Regions from separate parts of the Streptantibioticus cattleyicolor NRRL 8057 genome, predicted to be linked through region 1. Evidence: riboswitches for the same ligand, from Rfam matches in the RefSeq annotation. Region 1 holds a riboswitch; the other holds the start of a gene.

The links. Region 1 has a riboswitch for glycine ahead of gcvP (aminomethyl-transferring glycine dehydrogenase). Riboswitches for the same ligand answer to the same signal wherever they lie in the genome.
Region 2: it holds a riboswitch for glycine, as region 1 does, so the genes downstream of both, gcvT (glycine cleavage system aminomethyltransferase GcvT) here and gcvP (aminomethyl-transferring glycine dehydrogenase) in region 1, are expected to answer to the same signal.

Annotation. Positions count from the first base shown of each region.
Region 1 covers NC_017586.1:783,075-790,306, forward strand. Annotated here, with positions in the region: gene SCATT_RS03185 (glutamate--cysteine ligase family protein) at 1-233, opposite strand, end outside; gene SCATT_RS03190 (hypothetical protein) at 860-1,450, shown strand; gene SCATT_RS03195 (DUF5999 family protein) at 1,742-1,948, shown strand; gene gcvP (aminomethyl-transferring glycine dehydrogenase) at 2,001-4,886, opposite strand; glycine riboswitch at 5,078-5,182, opposite strand; gene SCATT_RS03205 (PRC-barrel domain-containing protein) at 5,322-5,717, shown strand; gene SCATT_RS03210 (DNA polymerase IV) at 5,712-7,112, opposite strand; gene SCATT_RS03215 (MerR family transcriptional regulator) at 7,177-7,232, opposite strand, start outside.
Region 2 covers NC_017586.1:4,603,797-4,611,028, forward strand. Annotated here, with positions in the region: gene SCATT_RS20295 (L-serine ammonia-lyase) at 1-551, opposite strand, end outside; gene glyA (serine hydroxymethyltransferase) at 634-1,893, opposite strand; gene gcvH (glycine cleavage system protein GcvH) at 1,913-2,290, opposite strand; gene gcvT (glycine cleavage system aminomethyltransferase GcvT) at 2,400-3,527, opposite strand; glycine riboswitch at 3,717-3,815, opposite strand; gene SCATT_RS20315 (enhanced serine sensitivity protein SseB) at 3,938-4,822, shown strand; gene SCATT_RS20320 (enhanced serine sensitivity protein SseB C-terminal domain-containing protein) at 4,884-5,660, shown strand; gene SCATT_RS20325 (DUF885 family protein) at 5,654-7,180, opposite strand.

The sequences.
Region 1 (7,232 bases):
GTCTGGAAATCCCGGCTGGCGATTCGCTCCAGCACCTCCTCGTTCATCATGCAGGGCTGACCGGCGGAATCCGCGAGATTCAATTCGATCTCCAGGCCCATCAGGTTGCGCGGGCGGTCGAACCGTTTCTCCGCCAGCAGCCGCTCCAGGCCCACCAGGCACTGCCGCAGCTTCCGTCGGTACCGTTGGCGATCGGACAGGTCGAACCCGCTGGCCACGACCTTTTCCCCCATCGAAGGGTCCCTCCTCGTGTGGGCCGTGCACCGATGATGCCCAGTCGAACAGATCGATAACGCCCCACGAACGGCGGGTCCGGAGTAGGCTCGAAGCAGCCGTCCGCTGGCACATTCCGACGGCATAGCACGATGTCCCGGGCACGGCGCAAAAGCCACAGAAAACCCGGGTCGAGAACCGGCCATCCGCGCCGCGGGCAAACCGGCAGGCCGGATAGCGGAGCGCATGGCGAATGCGGAGGAATCGTCGCCGATTTCCGACGCAAATGGATCTTGCGGTGTTTACCGGAGCGGAGTAGCCGAATCGCCCGCCGAACACGTTTCGTATAAACTTCGCGCACAGGCAGAGACTCCGCGGGCCGCCGATCGCGCAGTGCGCAGCCCCGGCCGCGGGAAAGGATCCGTATGCCACCGCCCAGTGCGCGCATCCATACCGTCCCGGACCACGGTCGTCCGGGCGGCTCTGCCAGGTAGCACCGCAAGCCCGACCCGGTACCACCGAGCACCACCCCGGCCCGGCCCCTCGGCCCGGCAGCACCTTCGCACCGCGCCCTTGCCTGCACTGCTGACAGCGTCGTCCGCAACAGCAAGCAGCACCCGGTCTCCAGCGAGAGGCGACCCAGACCATGCCGCTGTACGTACCTGATGCCCCCGCGCCCGCGCTGCGGAGCGTGCTGGCGGCTCTGTGCTCCCCCACCGCCGTCCGCGCCGCCCGTACGCCGTCGCTGCGCGACGCCCGCGGACCGCTGGTCCCGGACCACCCGCTCCCGCTCCATCTGCTCGACCCGGTGTCCTCGCGGGCCGGGGGGATACCGCGGGCCCGGCTGACCGGCTGGCGGTTCCTGATCCGGGGCGCGGAGGAGGGCGTGGTCGCCGCCGCGGAAACCATGATCACCCCGGACGGCTGGGCGTTCTCGTACTTCTGCGAGGGTCCCTACCTCGCCTCCACCGAGCGGGCGCTGCGCCAGGCGGAGGCGCTGCCCGCGCCGTACCAGCCGAGGCTGCTGTCCATCCCCGGGCTCTACATGCTCTGCCTGTGGCTGCACGGGGACGTCACCGACGGGGACGACGCCCAGCCGGCCCCGGCCGACGTGCTCATCCCGCTGGCGCCGGCGCCGCCCGGGATCGCCGCCCACCGGCCGCACCGGGCCGCCGATCTGCTGCCGGTGCTCACCCACCGGCTCACCCCGGCACCGCTGCTGCGCACCGTGGTGTAGTCACCGGCCCCGCGGCATGGCGGCGCCCCCTCGGTCGTTGGCCGAGGGGGCGCTGGTGTGCGGGCGCCGGATGCGGTATCTCGCTGTATCGGGTGAGTTCTCGTTACGGAAACCACCCGTCCGGGTGAAGCGTCTGCCACCAAGGGGGGTCGCTTGCCCGAAATTCCTGCGGGACGCGTTCCGTGGGGCAAGACTGGGGACCAGACCGAAGAAACGGGGGACGGCATGACCGAGCAGCCGCGTACCGTGGTGCGCACCGGTTCACCGCAGCCACAGCGAAAGACGACGTCCATGTGTCAGCACCAGCCGCCGTGTCCGTCCGCAGACTCCCCTGACCGGGAAGCCGCGCACCTCGTGGCGCACCACCCGGAGCAGGGCTGGAGCCTGTTGTGCAACGGCGTCCTGCTCTTCGAGGACACCGGGGAGCTGCTCCCCGACGGCAAGATCATCGCCCCGCACCGCCCGCTCGACGCGGCGCGCGTCGCCACCGCCGCCTGACGCGTTCGGGACGAAGGAGCGGCGGACGGGCCGGAGCCCGTCCGCCGTGCGATCAGCCCTCGTACTCCTCCAGCGGCGGGCAGGAGCAGACCAGGTTGCGGTCGCCGAAGGCGCCGTCGATGCGGCGCACCGGCGGCCAGTACTTGTCGGCCGCCGAGACCCCGGCCGGGAAGACCGCCTCCTGGCGCGGGTAGGCGTGCTCCCACTCGCCGCCGAGCATGGCGGCGGTGTGCGGGGCGTTGCGCAGCGGGTTGTCGTCCTTGGGCCACTCACCGGAGCCGACCCGGTCGATCTCCGCGCGGATGGCGATCATCGCCTCGCAGAACCGGTCGAGTTCGGCCAGGTCCTCGCTCTCGGTGGGCTCGATCATCAGCGTGCCGGCCACCGGGAACGACATGGTGGGCGCGTGGAAGCCGTAGTCGATCAGCCGCTTGGCCACGTCGTCCACGGTGACCCCGGTCGCCTTGGTGAGCGGACGCAGGTCGATGATGCACTCGTGGGCGACGAGGCCGCCCGGCCCGGTGTAGAGCACCGGGAAGTACGGCGCGAGCCGCTTGGCGAGGTAGTTGGCGCTCAGCACCGCCACCTGGGTGGCCCGCTTGAGGCCGTCGGCGCCCATCAGCCGGGCGTAGGCCCAGGAGATCGGCAGGATGCCCGCCGAACCCCACGGCGCCGCCGACACCGGCCCGACCCCGGTCCCGGGGCCCGCGGTCGGCTGGAGCGGGTGGTTGGGCAGGTACGGGGCGAGGTGGGCGCGGACCGCGACCGGGCCGACGCCGGGGCCGCCGCCACCGTGCGGGATGCAGAACGTCTTGTGCAGGTTCAGGTGGGAGACGTCGCCGCCGAACCGCCCCGGCCGGGCCAGCCCCACCAGCGCGTTGAGGTTGGCGCCGTCCACGTACACCTGGCCGCCCGCGTCGTGCACCAGGGCGCAGATCTCGCCGATGTGCTCCTCGAAGACGCCGTGCGTGGAGGGGTAGGTGACCATGAGCACGGCCAGTTCGTCGCCGTACTGCTCGATCTTGGCGCGCAGGTCGGCGGTGTCCACCTCGCCGTCCTCGCCGGTCCTGACCACGACCACCCGCATCCCGGCCATCACGGCGCTGGCCGCGTTGGTGCCGTGCGCGGAGGACGGGATCAGGCAGACGGTGCGCCCGGTGTCGCCGTTGGCCCGGTGGTAGGCGCGGACCGCCAGCAGCCCGGCAAGCTCGCCCTGGGAGCCGGCGTTGGGCTGGAGGCTCACCTTGTCGTAGCCGGTGATGGCGGCCAGCCGCTCCTCCAGCTCGTGGATGAGCGTGAGGTACCCCTCGGCCTGCTCGGCCGGGGCGAACGGGTGGAGCGAGGCGAACTCCGGCCAGGTGACCGGCTCCATCTCGGCCGTGGCGTTGAGCTTCATGGTGCACGAGCCCAGCGGGATCATGCCGCGGTCCAGCGCGTAGTCGCGGTCGGCCAGCCGGCGCAGGTAGCGCAGCATGGCGGTCTCGGAACGGTGCTGGTGGAAGACCGGGTGGGCCAGGAAGCCGGAGGTGCGCGCCAGCTCGGCCGGGAGCGCGTCGCCGGTCTCGGCGTCGAGGGCGTCCACGTCACCGGTGACCCCGAACGCCTGCCAGACGGCGGCGAGTTGGCCGCGTCCGGTGGTCTCGTCGCAGGAGACCCCGACCCGGTCGGCGTCGACCAGGCGCAGGTTGACCCCGGCGGTACGGGCGGCGGCCACCACCTCGGCGGCGCGTCCGGGGACGCGTGCCGTCAGGGTGTCGAAGAAGGCGTCGTGGGCCACCTCGACCCCGCCGGCCCGCAGCCCCGCGGCGAGCACGGCGGCATACCGGTGCACCTTGCGGGCGATGCCGGTGAGCCCGTCGGGGCCGTGGTGGACCGCGTACATCCCGGCCATCACGGCGAGCAGCACCTGGGCGGTGCAGATGTTGCTGGTGGCCTTCTCCCGGCGGATGTGCTGTTCGCGGGTCTGCAGCGCGAGCCGGTAGGCGCGGTCACCGTCGGCGTCCACCGAGACCCCCACCAGGCGCCCCGGCAGGCTGCGGGCGAACTGGTCGCGTACCGCCATGTAGCCGGCGTGCGGGCCGCCGAAGCCCATCGGCACGCCGAAGCGCTGGGTGGTGCCCACCGCGATGTCGGCGCCGAGTTCACCGGGCGGGGTGAGCAGGGTGAGGGCGAGCAGGTCGGCGGCGACGGTGACCACCGCGCCGAGTTCGTGGGCGCGCTCGATGACCGGGCGCGGGTCGCGTACCGCGCCGGAGGCCCCGGGGTACTGGAGCAGCACGCCGAAGACGCCGCGCTCGGCCACCTCGGCCGGGATGCCGTCGGTGAGGTCGGCGACGACCACCTCGACGCCGGTGGGTTCGGCACGGGTCTCGACCACCGCGACGGTCTGCGGGAAGCAGTCGGCGTCGACCAGGAAGACGCCGTCCTTGACCTTGCCGACCCGCCGGGAGAGCGCCATGGCCTCGGCGGCGGCGGTGCCCTCGTCCAGCAGCGAGGCGCCGGAGGTGGGCAGCCCGGTCAGGTCGGCCACCATCGTCTGGAAGTTGAGCAGCGCCTCCAGCCGGCCCTGCGAGATCTCCGGCTGGTACGGGGTGTAGGCGGTGTACCAGGCCGGGTTCTCCATGACGTTGCGCAGGATCACCGGCGGGGTGAAGGTGCCGTAGTAGCCCAGGCCGATCATGGAGGAGAGCACCTGGTTGCGGCCGGCCAGGGAACGCAGCTCGGCGAGGACGTCGGCCTCGGTACGGGCGGCGGGCAGCGCGAGCGCCTCGGCCGACTTGATGGCGTCCGGTACCGCCGCCGCCGTCAGCTCGTCCAGCGAGCCGTATCCGACGTGGGCGAGCATCTTCGCCTGGGCACCGGCGTCCGGCCCGATGTGGCGCTCCTCGAAGGGGGTGCCGCGCTCCAGGTCGGCGAGGGGGATGCGGTTGGCGGTCATCTGAGGGGGCCTCCTGGTCGGTACGACCTGTGGGGGGCACCTCGGCGCGGGGTGCCCGGTCGGCCTCCCCCTCTGTCATGAACCTGAGAGTTTCACCGCTCCGCGGTACGCGGTCACGGCTTTCCCCGTCGGTGAGGAGGGGCCCCGGCCGTGTCGCGCGCCGCCGGCACCTGCCTGCTTTCCAGAGTGACCTCGTCCGTGCGGTACGGATGCCTGAGAGATTCCGGGGAGGATTTGCTCCTTCGGCGCCGGAGCCAGTGCTTCCACTGTCTTCCGGACTCTCCCGCACGGGGTCAGCAGCCGTTGCCACAGTACCAGCGCGTTGACGTCCGCGGTTGGCTGCTGCCCGCCGCTTTGGACAGCCCCGATTCGACATGCTCGGGAATGTGGCTTTTGGTGATTGTGTTGGACCGTTGCGATCCCCCTGGAGGAGCCGTGCAGACCGACATCGATCCGCGCACCCTGATCGGCCGCAAGGCGCTCGACCGCAACGGCGTCAAGATCGGCACCGTCGACGAGGTCTACCTCGACGACGCGACCGGCGAACCCGAATGGGCCGCGGTGCGCACCGGACTGTTCGGCCGGGACGCCTTCGTTCCGCTGGAACCGAGCGAGCTGCGCGACGACTCGCTGCGGGTGCCGTACGACAAGTCGCTGGTCAAGAGCGCCCCGGACTTCGGGGTGGGGCGCCATCTCTCCCCGGAGCAGGAGCTCCAGCTCTACCACCACTACGGCCTGAAGGTGCCGCCCCCGGAGGCCGAGTCCGGCTCGGCCCCGGGTGAACTGCGCGATGCCGGGCGGCTGGCGGGCGATCCCGGCGAGCGGTCATGACGCGGTGGCGGACGGGCCCGGCACCGGGAACCCCGGCACCAGCGGCAGCGGTTCGGACGGGGTGAGCGCCGGGTCGTCCACCGCGAAGGTGCGGACCCGGCCCGGTTCGCCGCCGGGCACCTCGAAGCGCACGGTGACCCGGCCGACCCCGCTGCCCTGGACCCAGCCGGGGCCGTACTCCTCGTGGGTGACGTCGTGTCCGGGGTGCCAGCGGCGGACCGGCGGCGGTGCGGCGACGGTCGCGGGCGCGGCGTCCTCGGAGTGCTCCGGGTCGCCGGGGTCGGCGGCGGACCCCTGCGCGGCCTGGGCGAAGAGATCCTCCTGGGTGAAGTCGGCGAGGCCGGCCACGCCGACCCCGAGCAGCCGCACCCCGCCGGTGGTGTCGACGCCCTCGATGAGCCGGCCGGCGGTCTCCCGGACCACTGCGGGGTCGTCGGTGGGGGCGCGGAGCGTTTCGGACCGCGTCAGCGTGGTGAAGTCGTAGCGGCGCACCTTGAGCACCACCGTGCGCCCCGAACGTCCCGCCGCGCGCAGCCGTTGGACACAGCGGTCGGCGAGCCGTCCGACCTCGGCCCGCACCCGGGCGCGGTCGGTCAGGTCGACGTCGAAGGTGTCCTCCACCGATATGGATTTCACGTCCCGTTCCGCCACCACCGGCCGGTCGTCCTGGCCGGTGGCCATGGCGTACAGCGATGCGCCGTGCGCCTTGCCCAGCAGCCGCACCAGCTCCGCCTCGCCCGCCTCGGCCACCTCGGCCACCGTGCCGATCCCGGCGCGGCGCAGATGGTCGGCGGTGGCCGGGCCGACCCCCCACAGGGCGCGTACCGGGAGCGGGCCGAGGAACGCGTCCTCGGTGCCGGACTCGACGACGACCAGGCCGTCCGGCTTGGCGGCGTCCGAACCGATCTTGGCCAGCAGCTTGGAGCCCGCGATGCCGACGGAGGCGGTGAGCCCGGTGGCCGCGCGGATCGCCGCCCGCAGCTCCTCCCCCACCACGCGCACCTCGGCGCCGACAGCGTGCGAGGGCAGCCCGGCCAGCCGGTCGCGGCAGGCCCCGACGGCCAGGTCGACGAAGGCCTCGTCCAGGCTGAGCGGTTCCACCAGCGGGGAGAGTTCGTGCAGCAGCCCCATGACCACGTCACTGACCTGGCGGTACAGCGTGAACCGGGGGGTGAGGTAGGCGGCGTTGGGGCACAGCCGCCGGGCGTGCGCCATCGCCATCGCCGAGTGGACCCCGTGCACCCGTGCCTCGTAGGAGGCGGTGGAGACCACCCCGCGCGGCCCGAGCCCACCGACCACCACGGGCTTGCCGCGCAGGCTCGGCTTGGACGCCTGCTCCACGGAGGCGTAGAAGGCGTCCATGTCGAGGTGGAGGATGGTCGGAGCGGTTCTCACACCCTCGATGCTGCCGCACGCCTCGGACAATCGCCGTACAGGCGTACGGTGGGCGGCGCGGCGGTCAGCCGGCCCGGTTGCGGCGCCGGGCGAGTTCGTCGGCCGGGCTGGGGGCGTAGA
Region 2 (7,232 bases), 3.8 Mb from region 1:
ATCCGCAGCAGCTCGTCACCGGTGCGGAACGGGTACTTCAGCACGGTGTCGTCGAGCTTGATGCGGTCCTCGCCGACCGCGTCCTCGTCGACCACGAAGCCGCCGCCGACCGAGTAGTACGTCTTCTCCAGCAGCGGCGCCCCGTCGGCGTCGTAGGCGAAGAGCGTCATGCCGTTGGCGTGGTAGGGCAGGGCGCGGCGGCGGTGCAGGATCAGGTCGCGGTCGGCGTCGAAGGCGACCTCGTGGACCCCGAGCAGGCTGATCCGGCCCTGTTCGCGGATGGCGGCCACCTGGTCGTCGGCGGTCTCCACGTCCACCGTGCGCGGGGAGTTCCCGGCCAGCCCGAGCAGCACCGCCTTGGGGGTGCCGTGGCCGTGGCCGGTGGCGCCGAGGGAGCCGAACAGCTCGGCGCGGACCGCGTGGGTGCGGTCGAGCACGCCCTCGTTCTTCAGCCGCCGGGCGAACATCCGGGCCGCCCGCATCGGGCCCACGGTGTGCGAGCTGGACGGTCCGATGCCGATGGAGAACAGGTCGAACACGGAGATGGCCACGGCGGGGGACTTCCTTGTCGGCTCGCTGAGGGTGGTACGGGGGCTGGGGGCGGCGGGGGAGACCCGCCACCCCCATGAAGTGTTACAGATTCGGGTACAGCGGGTACTTCGCCGCGAGCGCGGCCACCCGGGCACCCAGCGCCTGGGCGTCGTACGACGGCTTGAGCGCCTCGGCGATCACGTCGGCGACCTCGCGGAAGTCGTCCTCGCCGAACCCGCGGGTGGCCAGCGCCGGGGTGCCGATCCGCAGCCCCGAGGTGACCATCGGGGGACGCGGGTCGTTCGGGATGGCGTTGCGGTTGACGGTGATCCCGATCTCGTGCAGCCGGTCCTCGGCCTGCTTGCCGTCGAGCTCGCTGGCGCGCAGGTCGACCAGGACCAGGTGGACGTCGGTGCCGCCGGAGAGCACGGCGACGCCCGCCTCGGCCGCGTCCGGCCGCGACAGCCGCTCGGCGAGGAGCTTGGCGCCGGCCAGCGTACGGCGCTGCCGGTCCTTGAACTCCTCGCTCGCCGCGACCTTGAAGGCCACCGCCTTGGCGGCGATCACATGCTCCAGCGGACCGCCCTGCTGGCCGGGGAAGACCGCGGAGTTGATCTTCTTGGCCAGGTCGGCGGTGGACAGGATCACCCCGCCGCGCGGACCGCCCAGCGTCTTGTGGGTGGTGGTGGTCACCACGTGGGCGTGGGGCACCGGGTTCGGGTGCAGCCCGGCGGCCACCAGACCGGCGAAGTGGGCCATGTCCACCATCAGGTAGGCGCCCACCTCGTCGGCGATCCGGCGGAACGCCGCGAAGTCCAGCTGCCGCGGGTACGCCGACCAGCCGGCCACGATCAGCCGCGGGCGGTGTTCCTTGGCCAGCCGCTCCACCTCGGCCATGTCGACCAGGCCCGACTCGCCGTCCACGTGGTACGGGACCACGTCGTACAGCTTGCCGGAGAAGTTGATCTTCATCCCGTGGGTCAGGTGGCCGCCGTGCGCCAGGTCCAGGCCCAGGATGGTGTCGCCCGGCTTGAGCAGCGCGAACATCGCCGCCGCGTTGGCCTGCGCGCCCGAGTGCGGCTGGACGTTGGCGGCCTCGGCGCCGAACAGCTCCTTGACCCGGTCGATGGCGATCTGCTCGGTGACGTCGACGTGCTCGCAGCCGCCGTAGTACCGGCGGCCGGGGTACCCCTCGGCGTACTTGTTGGTCAGGACGGAGCCCTGGGCCTCCATGACGGCCACCGGAGCGAAGTTCTCCGAGGCGATCATCTCCAGGGTGGACTGCTGGCGGTGCAGCTCGGCGTCGACCGCGGCGGCGACCTCGGGGTCGAGCTCGTGCAGGGAGCTGTTGAGAAGCGACATGGGTTTCAGATCTCCAGGATCACTCGCCGGTGAAGGCTTCGTATTCGGCGGCCGACAGCAACTCGCCCGGCTCGCCGGTGACGCGCACCTTGAACAGCCACCCGTTCTGATACGGGGAGGTGTTGACCAGCGCCGGGTCGTCGGTGACGTCCTGGTTGACCTCCACCACCTCACCGGAGACCGGGGAGTACAGGTCGCTCACCGACTTGGTCGACTCCAGCTCACCACAGGTGTCGCCGGCGGTGACGGTGGCGCCGACGGCCGGCAGGTCCACGTAGACCACGTCACCGAGCGAGTGGGCGGCGAACTGGGTGATGCCCACGGTGGCCACGCCGTCCTCGGCGGGCGACAGCCACTCGTGCTCCTTGCTGTAGCGAAGGTGCTCAGGGTTGCTCATGGGGGAATTCTCCTGGATACAGGTGGTGCCCGCGAAAACGGGGCAGGACGACGAGATGGCGTCACCCGCCGTCAGCGGCGGATGGCACCGGGTGACGGAACGGGGGCGGTCAGCGCTCGCGCTTGTAGAACGGCAGCGCCACGACCTGGTACGGCTCATGGGCGCCGCGGATGTCCACCCGCACCCCGGCGGTGCCCGGGGCGGCGTGGCCGGCGTCCACGTACGCCATGGCGATCGGCTTGCCGAGGGTGGGGGAGGGGGCGCCGGAGGTGACCTCGCCGATCACCGTGCCCTCCGCGGTCACCACCGGGTAGCCGGCCCGGGGCACCCGGCGGCCCTCGGCGACCAGGCCGACCAGCTTGCGCGGCGGCGTGGCGGCGGCCTTCTCGGCGGCGGCCAGCAGCGCCTCGCGGCCGGTGAAGTCACCCGGCTTGTCGAACTTGACCACCCGGCCGAGCCCGGCGTCGAACGGGGTGAGCGCGGTGGTCAGCTCGTGCCCGTACAGCGGCATGCCGGCCTCCAGCCGCAGCGTGTCGCGGCAGGAGAGCCCGCACGGCACCAGCTGGTGGGCGGCGCCCGCCTCGGTCAGCGCCTGCCACAGCCGCTCGGCGTCGGACGGCGCCACGAACAGCTCGAAGCCGTCCTCGCCGGTGTAGCCGGTGCGGGCGATCAGCGCCGGAACCCCGGCCACGGTGCCGGGCAGCCCGGCGTAGTACTTCAGCCCGGCCAGGTCGGCGTCGGTGAGCGAGGCCAGGATCGCCGGCGAGTTGGGGCCCTGCACCGCCAGCAGCGCGTAGGCGTCGCGGTCGTCGCGCACCTCGGCGTCGAAGCCGGCCGCGCGCTCGGTGACCGCGTCCAGCACCACCCGGGCGTTGGCGGCGTTGGCCACCACCAGGTACTCGGCCTCGGCGAGCCGGTAGACGATCAGGTCGTCCAGGATGCCGCCGTCCTCGGCGCAGATCATGGTGTAGCGGGCCCGGCCCACGGCGAGCGCGGACAGGTGGCCCACCAGCGCGTGGTCGAGCGCCTGCCCGGCCTGCGGGCCGGTGACGGTGATCTCGCCCATGTGGGACAGGTCGAACAGGCCGGCGGTGGTGCGGACGGCGTGGTGCTCGTCCCGCTCGCTGCCGTAGCGCAGCGGCATCTGCCAGCCGGCGAAATCGGTCATGGTCGCGCCGAGCGCGCGGTGCACCGCGTCCAGCGCGGTACGTCGGGTTGCTTCGGGGGCGGTGCTCATCAGTGCTCCCAGGCGGGACGGGTCGATGACGTCGGATGCCGACGACAGGGCGGGCGGGGCCCTCCCCATCTGTCATCGGAACCTGAGAGGTTCACCACGACCCGGTACGCGAGACGGATGTCGCCGCGGCGCGGGGGCGGTTTGCACCTTGGGTGGGACAGCCGTCGGCTGCCCGCTTTTCAGATGTGCCTAGACCGTGCGGTATCGGGGCCTGAGAGATTCAAGGGAGGACTTGCTCCTTCGGCGCCCCGGCCACTGCCGGGCCAGGGGCTCTCCCGCACGGTGTCGAGCGGCCGGTATGCAGTTTGGTGCGGGCATCATTGCACGCCCACGCGGTGCGGATCCAGAGGCGTCGAGAGGCTAGGGTTCCGCCAGGCATGTCGCACGGTGGTGAGCGGGGTGGAGCGGTGATGAGCGTACCGGCGCAGTACGGAAGCGGACACGAGGGACCCGTCGGGCCCGGTGTCGTCCCGGGGCACGACCCGTACGCCGCGCACCATCCGTATCCGCCGGGGGACGGGTACCTCGCGCAGGACCCCTACGCCGCCCACCACCACCCGTACCCCGCCGAGGGCTCCGTGGTGCCGCACGACGGCTGGCCCGCCAACGAGTTGGAGGAGGTGCTGGGCGCGGCGGTCGGCGACCCGGGGGCGACGCCGCGGGTGCTGGAGGTGCTCGGGCGCTCCTCGTTGTGGGTGCCGTTGCCGAACGGCGGCGGGCCGGACAGCCCCGGGCTCGACCTGCCCGCGATGGAGCTGGACGGCTTCGCGCACGTGCCGGTGTTCAGCTCCGAGGGGCAGTTGCGGCGGGTGGCGCCGGGGATGTCGTTCGCGGTGGCGCCGGCCCGGGAGTTCGTCCGCGGGCTGCCGCCGCGGGCGGGCATCGTGGTCAACCCGGGCGGCGCGGTGACACTGCCGCTGCCCGCCGCGGCCGTGGCGGAGCTGTGCCGGACCGGGGCCGCCGGCGGCCGGGTACGGCTGTGGGAGCCGGCCCCGGACGCCGAGCCGGTGGACTTCCTGGCCGCCGCCGCCGGGGAGTTCGCGGTCACCCCGGTGGTGCTCACCGCGCGCCGGGCGCTGGCCTCGGTGGAGGGCGACGCGCCGGTGCTCTTCGTCGGCGTCGAACTCGACCGCTGGCAGGAGTCGGACCGGGCCGAGGCGATGAACGCCCTCGGCCGCGCGCTCGGCCACGCCCCGGTGGCGTGGCCGGTCAACCTGGTGCTGCTGGACGTCGCCCAGGACCCGGTCGGCGACTGGATGCACGAGCGGGTGCGGCCGTTCTTCACCCGGGACTGAACCACCCGCCGGGCCCGGCGGCCTAACCTGGTGGAATGCGACACACGAGGCGGACGAACCCGTGACCGCGGGGGCGGCGGGCGGCACCGGCGGCGGACCCGCGGTGGAACAGGCACTGGAGCGGGTGGCCCCGGGCCGCTACGACACCTACGAGACGCTGTTGCGCGCCCTCGCCGACGGCTCGGTGTGGATGCTGCTGTGGCACGGCGAACCCGGCTCGCCCGACGCCCAGTACGGCAACATGGAGCTGGACGGCTACGGCTACGCGCCCTGCGTCACCTCCGCCGCCCAGCTCGCGGCGAGCGGCTGGAACCGGTCCCACGAGGTCGTCGTCGGCCGGGAGATCGCCGCCGAGCTGTACCGCGAACGGTACGGGCTGTGGCTCAACCCGCACGCCCCCGGCGGCGGGGTCGGGGTGCCCTGGCTCGACCTGCGCCGCGTCGCCACCGGCCTGGACCGGGTGCCGGCCGGCCCGCTGCGCATCACCGAACCGGCCGTCCCCGCACCGCAGTTCTACGGCGCCCTCACCCACCACGCCCACCACACCCCGGTGGTCCGCGCGCTGCGCTGCGCCTGGGTGGAGCCGGCGCTGGGCGAGCCGTACCTGGCGGTGGGGGTCGACCTGTACGACACCGGGGCCGCCTCGGTGGAGGCGGTGCGGGCGATGATGGCGCAGGCGGTGGCCGCCGCCCCGGACGGGCTGCCGGTGGCGACGGTGGCCATGGCCGACGAGTACGACCCGGTGGCCATGTGGCTGCGGGCGCACGCCCGGCCGTTCTTCGACCGGGACGCCTACGCCGCGCCGCCCTGGCCCGCCCCCGCCCCGGGCGGCTACTGACCGGGGTCGTCCAGCGCCGCCGGGAGCAGCCCCAGCGGCGGGCTGCCCAGCCGCAGCAGCGCGGCGTGGAAGCGCGGCAGCGAGAAGCCGGCCCCCCACCGCTTCCGGGCCCGCTCCCGCAGCCGCAGGATCTCCAGCTTGCCCCAGGTGTAACGGCCGTAGGCGGCGTCGAAGGTGCCGCGGCGGGCCTCCGAGGCCGCGGCGGCCGGGGAGAGGTACGCGTCCCGGCGGAACCGCTCGGTGGCCTCGGCGAGGTCCATCGCCCCGGTGTGCAGCCCGATCGCGCACGTCAGCCGGGTGACCCGGACCAGCGCCTCCAGGGCGACCCCGGCGGCGAACCGCGGATCGCCGTCCCGGAACCCCTCCTCCAGGCACATCTCCTCCGCGTAGTGCGCCCACCCCTCGCAGAAGCCCAGCGAGTGCAGGGTGCGCCGGACGTCGGTGGGGGCCCGGCGCAGCGCGCGGCCGTGCGCGAAGTGGCCGGGGGCGATCTCGTGCACGGTGACCGCGGGCAGCCCGGCCCGGCTGAACAGGGTCAGCCACTCCTCGCGTTCCTCGTCCGGCCAGTCGTCCCCGGGCGGGGTGACGTGGTACCAGGACGGGGCGTCCGCCTCGTACGGCGCCGCCCAGGTCAGCATCGCCGAGGACCAGCGGCGTGAGGCCGGCGCCGGGCCGACCAGGCACTCGCCGTCCAGGTACGGGACGAGGCCGCGGCGCCGGGTGAAGTCGATCACCTCGGCGGTAAGCCGGGCCGCCTCCGGGATCACCCCGTCCGCGTCCGGGTGGTCTGCGAGCAGTCCCCGGACGGTCACGGCCACCGGGGTGTGCGGGGCGAGGGCGTGGCACGCCTCGGTGAGCAGCGCGGTGAGGCGTGCCCGTTCCTGTTCCGCCTGGCCGGCCAGGGCGGTCAGGTCGGCGGGCAGCCCCTCCTGGCTGCCCATCAGCGCCGCCAGCGTCGCCGCGCCGAGCCGGGGATCGGGGTCGCCGGCCGCGGCGGCCCGGTGGACGTGGGCGACCAGCCGTTCGTGGGCGGCGAGCGCGGCGGCGGTGACCGCGTCCTGTTCCGCGTCGAGACCGGCGGCCAGCCCGCGTACCGCGCCCAGCAGCGCGGCGGCCACCGGGGCGGTGACCAGGTCCAGGGCGGCGATGGCCGCGTCCACCGTCTCCGGCCAGCGGGCGAGATGGCGGCGGCGGGCGCGGTCCCGTTCGGCGGCCGGGGCGTACTCGCGGTCGTAGGCGGTCAGTTCGAGGTTGGACAGGTGCAGGTACGGGTCCCTGCGGTGCAGTTCGAGGTCGGCGTACTGCACCCGTACGGCCTCCTCGAAGACCGCCAGGTGGGCCTCGTCGTGCGGGTCGTCCAGCGGGGCGCCGTCCCGGCGGGCGCGGGCCAGCGCGGCGAGTCCGCGCCGTACCCCGTCCGGCGAGAGGTCCTGGACCACCCCGTCGTAGTCGTGGAGCCCGGCCATCTCGCGGACCACCGGAACGGTCAGGTCGCACACCGCGCGGATTCGCTCGTCCATGGCGCACGACGGTACCGACCCCGGCCGGGGCGGGAAAACGGAAAGCGGCCGG